3 regions of the Bacillus sp. GbtcB14 genome follow, and region 3 is predicted to be linked to each of the others. Evidence: predicted binding sites of a transcription regulator. Region 3 holds the regulator's gene; each other region holds the start of a gene.

Region 1 (3,287 bases), on a different contig from region 3:
TCGCTCTCTTTATGAATCAAAAATCAAAAGAAGAGTCACCTGAACAAACGAACTACTTCCTTTCTCTTACTTGTTCAGAAGAACATGAAGCCCATATTCGGTTTTTACTTATGCACATGGTAAGTTCTGAAGGCATCGGTTTAAAAGAATTGTATAGTGAAGACGTAGATTCTAAGCAAAAAGTGTGTATACAAGCTACATTACATTGCAGTACAAATGCAGCAGTCTTAATTGAAAAAATAGTGAGTAGAATGCTATTAGAAGCTGGCGTTACTGCAGCTGGGTGGAAAACTTCATTAGATTTAGAAGCCAGTTAGAAATGGAAGGTGTCATGATATTTACAGCTTCATGACACCTTCTACATAAACTTATTTTCTAATTTTTGCTGAAAAGACTTTTCCTGCTTACGTAATAATTGACTACCTCGTTGTAAAAGTGGCATTCCATACTTATCATTAATTTGATCGATGACAGCAAGTAGCGGCTCTTCTTTCGCATCTTCTTCAAATGAAAACAAATCTAATTGTTTCACCGATTCTGTCTTCCACTCTATTTCAGTAGCTGTAACACCTAGTAAACGAACGGAATCACCGTCCCAATGTTGCTTCCATAAACGAGATGCTGCCTGAAAAATATCTCGTTCTTCCCAAATCGCATTTTTCAATTGCTTACTCCGCGTTACTGTCCGCCTATCATGATATTTAATCATAATTTGAATATTATAGCTGACAAGAGTTCGTTTTTGTAATCTTTTACTCACTGATTTTGATAGCCGTTCTAACATATCAAGTAATTCTTTCTCTTCATCCATATCCTTTGAAAAAGTCATCGAATTACCGATACTTTTATGTTGTCCCATTTGACTCGGGTCAACTTCCCTATCATCCATACCTTTTGCCCGCCTTTGTAAATCAACACCATGCTTTCCAATTTTAGCGCGAATGATATGTTCGTTTCCTTTTGCTAACTGTTCAATTGTTTGTATATGAATATCATTTAATTTTTCAGCTGTTTTTTCTCCAATTCCATGCATCGCTTCAACTGGGAGTGGCCAAATCATTTCTGAAATATCTCGTTTTCGAAGCACGGTAATACCGAGAGGCTTTTTCATATCAGAAGCTGTTTTTGCTAGGAAAAGGTTAGGAGCAATTCCGATGCTACACGGAAGCTGTAACTCTGTTAATAACGCCTGCTGAATCATCTTTGCTATTTCAAGAGGCGAACCGAGTGCGTAGCAATCTGTAATATCTAAATATCCTTCATCTATTGAGACTGGTTGTATTTTTTCCGTAAAACGGGAAAGAATTTGAAACATTTGAAATGAAGCTTCACGATATAATGTAAAATTAGGACGCATTACAACTAATTGTGGACATAACCTTTTTGCTTCCCAAAGAGGCATCGTTGTACGTATTCCATAGTCTCTCGCCTCATAACTACATGTTATGATAATTCCTTTTCTTTCTTTTTCATTTCCAGCAACTGCTAACGGCTTCCCTTGTAATGATGGGTCATGAGCAATTTCAACAGATGCGAAAAAACAATTCATATCTACATGCAAAATAACACGACCATTTTTCGGATACATTTCTCGCATATTACTCACCCCTCCAAAGAACATTTGTTCCTTCATTATATCAAATTTTGCATAATAGTTATAATAATTACTTGGTCTTTTCCTTTTATATATTTGATATAATTTACATAAAATGTGGAAAGGGGTGATTATGATGAAATCAACTAATAAACTCAACTATACGTTCCTTGTGATTATATTAATCATAACCCTTAATTATTTACTGCTTCCTATTTTCAATATTAATACGTTTGGATTCTTCCCTCGCCTAGTACATGTAGCAACAACTTATATATTGCCATGGATTTTCTTGTATTGGCTAATCCGCCTTGTAAAAGCAATCGAATCAAAATAAAAAGCGTGTAAATCAATTATGATTTACACGCTTTTTATTTTACATTACTTCGCTACTTCTTCAATAATTGCAACAACTAATTCTGCTGTTTTTGCTAATTCTTCAACAGGAATCTTTTCGTTTGTTGTATGAATTTCTTCATAACCAACCGCTAAGTTAACTGTCGGAATACCGTGTCCTGCAATTACGTTTGCATCACTTCCGCCACCACTTTGGTGAAGAGAAGGTGTACGACCAATGTTTTCAGCTGCACGTTTTGCAACTTCTACAACGTGATCGCCATCAGCAAATTTAAATCCTGGATACATAACGTTTACTTCAACGTCTGCTTGACCGCCCATTTCTTTTGCAGTTGTTTCAAATGCTTCTTTCATTTTCGCAACTTGTACTTCCATTTTCTCATTGATTAAAGAACGCGCTTCTGCAAAGATTTGTACATGATCGCAAACGATATTTGTTTGTGTACCACCTTCAAAACGTCCAATATTTGCAGTTGTTTCAGAATCAATACGACCAAGTGGCATCTTCGCAATTGCCTTCGCTGCGATAGTAATTGCAGATACACCTTTTTCTGGTGCTACACCAGCGTGAGCTGTTTTCCCACGAATAATTGCATTCACTTTCGCTTGTGTTGGAGCTGCAACAACAATTTCACCAACTTTTCCATCGCTATCTAATGCATAACCGTATTTCGCTGTAATGCGCTCACGATCTAATGCTTTTGCACCAACAAGACCAGATTCTTCTCCAACTGTAATAATAAATTCAATTTTACCATGAGGGATGTTTTTCTCTTTTAAAACACGAATTGCTTCAAACATTGATGCTAATCCTGCTTTATCATCCGCACCTAAAATCGTAGTACCATCTGACACGATATATCCATCTTTAATAGAAGGCTTAATTCCATTACCAGGAACTACTGTATCCATATGAGAAGTAAAGTAAATTGTATCAACACCATCTTTTGTTGCTGGTAATGTACAAATTAAATTACCTGCACCATGCCCAGTAACAGCCATTGTGTCATCTTCAAATACTTCTACACCTAAATCTGTAAATTTCTTTGTTAATACTTTGCAAATTTCTGCTTCAAATTTCGTTTCAGAATCTACTTGTACTAATTCCATAAATTCATTTACTAAACGTTCTTGATTAATCATAAGACTGCGCCTCCTGCACTACCATTATGTATGTAACACTATTAATTATAACAGAATTTCGCAAAAGTTTCGAAATACAAGACAAAAAACAGACGGTTTATATGTCTAGATAACCATCTGCTTTCTATTACTCATTTAACAATACCCAGCGCATATGATCTTCCCATACTCCATTTACCATTAACATCTTCCT
Region 2 (3,287 bases), on a different contig from region 3:
TGTAGGCTAATTATTAGTCGAGAATGAACAAAATCCTAATTGATTTAAATTTTACTTTATTGAATTGGATAAGCATAATTTGCAGAATGAAACATACAATATTATTGAAAAAATATTGATGCTAAATGAAGTGAAAAGCAGAGCATTCTACTAAAAGGGATGTTCTTTTTAGTATGAAATTTTTAGAATAAAGAAAGAATGCTTTTAAACAAATTATTTAATAGATAAATATATTACGTAGGAGGAGAAAATATGAAAGTAATTTTTCAAAGAGAAAGTGGAGGGAAGGTTTTTGAATCGTATGATGAAGATATAAGCAACTTATTAGCTATTTTAAAAGAAACGAAAGGGATTAAGATTGGGATGGTTGAATATGAAGTATTAAAATACGAATTAGAGTATTTTCGTAACCCGAAAAAAGCAGTAACAGAGAGGGAGTTACATATAATAGTACAACCAAAATATATGTAATAATAAGGGACAATTATTTATAAATAGTTTTATACAGTATGTACGAAAAGAGAGTGTTTAAATTGCTCTCTTTTCATAGAAATTCATAAGGAACGCATTGTGTTCTGTTATAAATCCCTTAAATTTTGTGAGTTCGTTCTTTATAATATATGCTTTCATTTATAGATGGTTAATAAACTCGAAAAATTAAAACTTTTTAGTTTAGGCAGGGATTTTATATTTGAGTAGATAAATGTTCATATAAGGTATTTTGTATACGGATATTGGAGGAGTAAAAATGAGTTTAGCAAGTTATATAGGGTGTAATATAGAAATTCCGTTAACGGATCCAGATTCTAATGGTGTAATTGTTTTTGGACCGTGTTTTTCAGATGAAAGTATGCTTAACATTGTACAAGAGTTTCAATTTCAAACAAGTTACACGTATGAAATTTCAACAATGTGGGGCATTGAACTTGATGAGTGGCAAAATGAAAAGGAGAAGAAAGAAGCTAAGAAAAAGCTATTAGCTTTATGCTCGATTATGGAAGGGTATTTAAATGATGGGGATTATTTTGAATTATTCAGTTGTTGGGTTGGTGATGAAGATAAGGAACGAGTAGGAGAATTAAAATTAAAAATAAATCATTTTAATATAGATGAAATTTGTATTCCGGAAAGAACACTTGTCAGGATAGAAAAATAAATATAGAAATTTACGTTATTAGAAAAAAGCGACTTCACTTTGTATGAAGTCGCTTTTTTAGTAGATATGTGAACTTCCTTTTAAATAGGAAGTGAAAAGCTCATTTGATGAAGAAGAAAATCAATGGTGGATAAATGTATAAGGAAATGATTTGAATTATATTTTGTTGAAAATATAATTATATCTCTTCTCAAAAGAATATATGTTCGTGTATAATTAGAACGAATGTTCCTTTTGGTGCAGATAGTATACGATTTAGAAATAAAGTGAAACTTTAATCAGTAGGGGTGTTCATCGTCCAGTGATTATGAGCTTTCACCAATCGGGCGTTTACGGGCGGATGATTCTCGACTTATATACCTCACATGTGCCGAATTTTGAGATGGGAGCTTTACTACCTGTTAATGCGGGGTAAATATGCCTAGTATTATGAAAGAATAATCAAGGAACAATATATGTGAAATAGAATGGATAAATGATCAAGGAGATAAAGAAATGAATGATGTAAAGGTGCAGAAAGCAGAAAAAGAATGGGTTCCATTTACAGCAATGTCGGAACAGTTGTTAAGTATGCAAAAGATTGTTGGAGAAAAGTTTAAAGTACAAAAACCACTCTTAACAAAAGAAGCAAAAGAGAGAATTTCTGATAAATTATTAACGTCGTTATTGTCTGAGAAAGAAATATTAGTGACATATTTTGAAGAGGGCTACATACTTACAAGCTATATGACAGTTGTGCATATAAACCCGCTAAAGCGCATTGTAATATGTACTGACGCATTTTATAAAACTTACGTATTTAATACTTCGGATATTATTGAAATAACGTAAAGGAAGCTGAAATTTAAATTTTAGCTTTTTATTTTTGTTAGATGAGGAAGAGAAAAATTGAAACGAAAAAGCAGCTAGCTTCATACTAGCTGCTAAGCCCCAGGGAAAGGGAGAAAAAGATAGGGTACTCAAAAAATCAACAATAGCTGTGTAACAGCCTGATTATAGTATAGACAAATTTAAAATTCCTAAACAGAACGATGAAAAAATAGGACTAGGCGGTACCAACTTGGTTTTGATCTGCAAGGTCAGAATCAAATGTATTAGTCGCGCTCACGCCACTAAAAGTATTAACAACAAAACCAACGTTTGAAGCACCAGATCCATTATAAGCCTTCGTATTTTCTTTCGGAGAAACGTTGTAGAAATCACCTAAGTTAAATGAACCGTTACTATTTTGTACAACTAAATTCCCTACAACTGATGGCATAGTTTTCACCCGCTTTACAATCATTTGTTAACACTACTATATGGTGTTATAGTCCAAATGGTTCATGGAATAAAAATTGTGGAATAGTAAAACGTTTGAAGTGTAGTTTAATCCAATCCCGCAATAAAAGTATGTTAAAATTAATGTAAGGTTGAGTAATTAAAAATAATTATTGTATAATTAATATATGCGAAAGCAAAGGAGGCAAAATGTAATGAATAATGTTATAAAAAAAGTAGATTTAACAGATGCAAAATCAAGTAATCTTGTTGCAATTATTTATAGCAATGAAGTTATATTGGTTGAAGAAGCATTTTGTCCAAATGAAATAAAATTAAAGTTTAATGAAATTGCAATTTTATCGGCAATTAAAACAGCACATATAATGAAAGTATCCATCAGAAAAGAATTGGAAGCAATTTTTCATGACACTGGTGTTTTATTTGTGAAGCATAGTGTTGATTATGGTAACAGTCAATCTATCACTATGCATTTTGAACAATTCAAAAAGTTGCAAAATGAGATTGAGAATTTAAATAAAAGTAGGTAATCTAGGTGTAGCTTATATGTATCGGTGTTAGAAATGCGGAAAAAAGAAGCTGAAATATAAAAGCAATAACGAAATAAATAATGATTTTTTTGATATATAAGCAAGAGTAACTGTTATGGTTACTCTTTTTGCTTACATAAAAATTCCTACTAAAGTATGAAATGAGTTGATACTTTAGTAAATGGCTGAACGAAAAGGAAGAGTGTAAAATTTTATAAAGGAGGAGAGGTATATGAAGCAAAACGAAACTGGAAAAATTGTAATGATCACAGGAGTGACGCAAGGATTAGGTCGTGCAATGGTTGATCGATTTCATGAAT
Region 3 (3,287 bases):
ATATAACAAGGGCTGTCATGGCAGCGATTGGACTTAGCTTATTTAATTTCATTATTGTGTTAGGCCCGTTAGTTGCAATTATTGCGTTTATATTTTCCTTCTGGATCGGTGGAATTGCTAGTGTAGTGACACCATTTTTCGTTATTGGAAAAGTATTTATGGGTACTTTTATATGGTTGGATTTATTCGTTAGTATAACGTTTGTTGGAGTAGGTTTGTTGTTATGTATTATCGCTTATTATAGTACGAAGTGGTTTAAAAAGTTATGCGTACGTTATGTAGTATGGAACTTCAAAATGATAAAAGGGGAGTAGATGATGAAAAAAATATTGTTAGTAGCAATCGCTTGTATCATTATTGGAGTAATAGGGATTTCACAAACATACGAAAAAGCAGTGCAAAGTGCAGAAGAAGGAAATAAAGAAAACGTAATTAAAAACGAAACACTAAAAAATATAGAAGTTAAGTTAGATGCTGGGGATATTGTTGTCCAAAAATCTCCCGATTCTTCTTTTTATGTAAAGCAATCAGGAGATGTACGTAAACAAGAGATTCATATTGCTGAAGATGGTGACACATTAAAAATTATTGGGGAAAGAGAAAAAGGAGCTTCATTTGATTTTTCTTTTTATGATTTTAGGTTTCAAACGTCTACAATAACTCTCCTCGTGCCTGAACGTTCTTATCAAGAGATAAAAGTAAATTCATCCGCTGGACAAATAGAAATAAGTGATGTGAAAAGTGATCGTGTAAGTGTGGGGACACTCGCTGGAGAAGTAGATTTGAAACATATCACAGCTAAGAGTGTGGAGGGATCTACAAAAGCTGGTGAGGTGAACTTTAAAAAGGTAATAGGGAAAGTAATAGCGAAAACGGCTAGTGGGGATGTATATGTTATGGATCATGATCCTAAGTATGATGTAGAGGCAAGTTCAACTGCTGGGGATGTAGATATTACTTTATTAGAAAAACCACAAGATGCAGTAATAAGTGGGCGAAGCGCTGCTGGCGACGTAATGATTTTTAATGAAGAAAATAAAAATATAACAATTGGCAATGGTAGTAAAAATATTAGCGGTAAAACAGCTGCTGGCGATGTGACGATTGAAACTCGTTCATAAGAAATAGAATGTATGAAAATCTATCAAAATACAAAAAAAGAAGATAATTACCGTATATAAATAAGGTAATTATCTTCTTTTATTATTCTTAATGTAAATCACGATATACGCCAATTACTTTTCCTATAACTGACACTTGTTTTAAAATGATAGGTTCTAATGAAGAGTTTTCCGGTTGTAGACGGAAATGGTCTTTTTCTTTATAGAAACGTTTAACAGTTGCTTCGTTATCTTCTGTTAAAGCGACTACAATTTCACCGTTGTATGCAGACTGTTGTTGGCGAACAACAACTAAATCCCCATCGAAAATACCAGCTTCAATCATACTATCTCCGGAAATACGTAACATAAATACTTGGTCTGCTCCAGCAACAATGCTAGCTGGAAGTGGGAAGTGATCTTCTACACTTTCAACTGCTGTAATCGGTAATCCAGCAGTAACTTTTCCGACAATTGGAACTTGAATAACAGATTGTGTTTCTGTATCCATTCGGTTGTCACCTAAAATTTCAATTGCTCGTGGTTTTGTTGGATCGCGTCGAATATATCCTTTTTCTTCTAGTCGTGATAAATGTCCGTGCACTGTAGAACTAGAAGCGAGGCCGACTGCTTGACCGATTTCACGTACGGAAGGTGGATATCCTTTTTCTTGTACTTTTAGCTTAATAAAGTCGAGAATGTCTTGCTGGCGTTTCGTTAACTTTTCCATGTTTTCTAACACCTCGTTTTCTTTCATTTTTCTTATTAATAAGTATAACATGCGAAAAAACATTCTACAAACATAAGTTCGAACGAAAGGCGAATTTATGATACACTATAAGGAAAATATAGTGAGAAAGAAGGGTTCAAAATGAATGCAATTATTTATGCACGTGTGAGCACGACAAAAGAAGAACAGGAAACATCATTATTGCGTCAAAAAGATGAATTATTGCATTTAGCTGAGCGCTATCAAATGAATGTTGCAAAGGTGATTGAAGAGCAGGCTAGCGGTTATACAATTGAACGTGATGGCATATTAGAAGTGCTAGATACAATTCGCGATGAACAAGTTGATGTACTTCTCATACAAGATGAAACGCGCCTTGGTAGAGGGAATGCAAAGATTGCATTAATGCACTGTTTACATAAAGAGGGAATAAAAGTATATACGCATACGCATAATGGAGAATTAGAACTCTCTGATTCTGATTCGATGGTACTAGATATAATTGGGATTGTTGAAGAGTATCAAAGAAAGATCCACAATTTAAAAATTAAACGTGGCATGCAAAGGGCGGTAGAGAAAGGATTTCGTCCGGAGAATAATTTGAAAAATCGTCATTTAAGTATAGGACGTGAGAAAAAAGAAGTGCCAATTGAGGAAATTGTACGTTTACGCCGGAATGAATTAACTTTTGAAGAAATTGCAGCAACACTTCGTGGTTTTGGTCATGATGTTTCAAAAGCAACAGTACACCGAAGATATGTAGAATATACAAAGCAATTGCTTGATAAAGAGGACTAACTATTGTATGATAATAATCAGTTTTGAGTAAAAGGGGGATTCGAGATGCAAAGTCACGAACTCATTGAACGCATTAACTTCTTAGCGAAAAAAGCAAAAGCTGAAGGCTTAACTGAAGAAGAACAACGTGAGCGCCAATCGCTACGTGAACAATATTTAAAAGGATTTCGTCAAAATATGTTAAACGAACTTAAAGGGATCAAAGTTGTTAACGAAGAAGGTACTGATGTTACACCGGCGAAATTAAAAGCTTTAAAAAAGCAAGATAATGCAAAATTAAACTAAAAGATGGGCGAGGCCCATCTTTTTTATTTATTATATCCGTTATTTAATAACTTTCCAGTTGTTATTGACTGTTGCTTCTATCTTTTTGTGCTTCAATATATAGTTAGCGATAAGTTCAGACATATCTGTTGGTATGTCTTTTATTACGGGCTTATTTTGAAACATAAAGAAGTTCCCTCCGCCGCTTGCGCGATAATTATTCATAACGACGTCATATTCTTCATTCATATGAAGGGGAGCTCCTTTATACTGTAAGGATTCGACTCTCTCTCCAATTGGTTTGGAAATGTTTAATACGTACGAAATTCCTTCCCACATATCGTAATTATAGTGTTGCGGCTTTGGTTCTATGTAGGTAGGATTTACAATGATAG

What was found. The regulator LexA, encoded in region 3, represses DNA repair genes until DNA is damaged. The targets are predictions, from matches to a motif close to CGAACATATGTTCG.
Region 1: the regulator LexA is predicted to act here: its motif matches at 1,615-1,628, upstream of KVT31_RS02745 (DNA polymerase IV).
Region 2: the regulator LexA is predicted to act here: its motif matches at 1,352-1,365, upstream of KVT31_RS05080 (YolD-like family protein).

The regions. Positions count from the first base shown of each region.
Region 1 is NZ_JAGXJT010000001.1:503,630-506,916, reverse strand. Features, by position in the region: gene KVT31_RS02750 (MgtC/SapB family protein) at 1-317, shown strand, start outside; gene KVT31_RS02745 (DNA polymerase IV) at 359-1,597, opposite strand; gene KVT31_RS02740 (hypothetical protein) at 1,731-1,931, shown strand; gene KVT31_RS02735 (tripeptidase T) at 1,976-3,094, opposite strand; gene KVT31_RS02730 (GNAT family N-acetyltransferase) at 3,222-3,287, opposite strand, start outside.
Region 2 is NZ_JAGXJT010000002.1:18,714-22,000, reverse strand. Features, by position in the region: gene KVT31_RS05090 (hypothetical protein) at 253-471, shown strand; gene KVT31_RS05085 (hypothetical protein) at 749-1,156, shown strand; gene KVT31_RS05080 (YolD-like family protein) at 1,652-1,987, shown strand; gene gerPF (spore germination protein GerPF) at 2,202-2,417, opposite strand; gene KVT31_RS05070 (hypothetical protein) at 2,632-2,967, shown strand; gene KVT31_RS05065 (SDR family oxidoreductase) at 3,200-3,287, shown strand, end outside.
Region 3 is NZ_JAGXJT010000018.1:4,215-7,501, reverse strand. Features, by position in the region: gene KVT31_RS27315 (DUF1700 domain-containing protein) at 1-314, shown strand, start outside; gene KVT31_RS27310 (DUF4097 family beta strand repeat-containing protein) at 315-1,121, shown strand; gene lexA (transcriptional repressor LexA) at 1,210-1,830, opposite strand; gene KVT31_RS27300 (YneB family resolvase-like protein) at 1,972-2,628, shown strand; gene KVT31_RS27295 (DUF896 domain-containing protein) at 2,674-2,913, shown strand; gene KVT31_RS27290 (bifunctional metallophosphatase/5'-nucleotidase) at 2,953-3,287, opposite strand, start outside.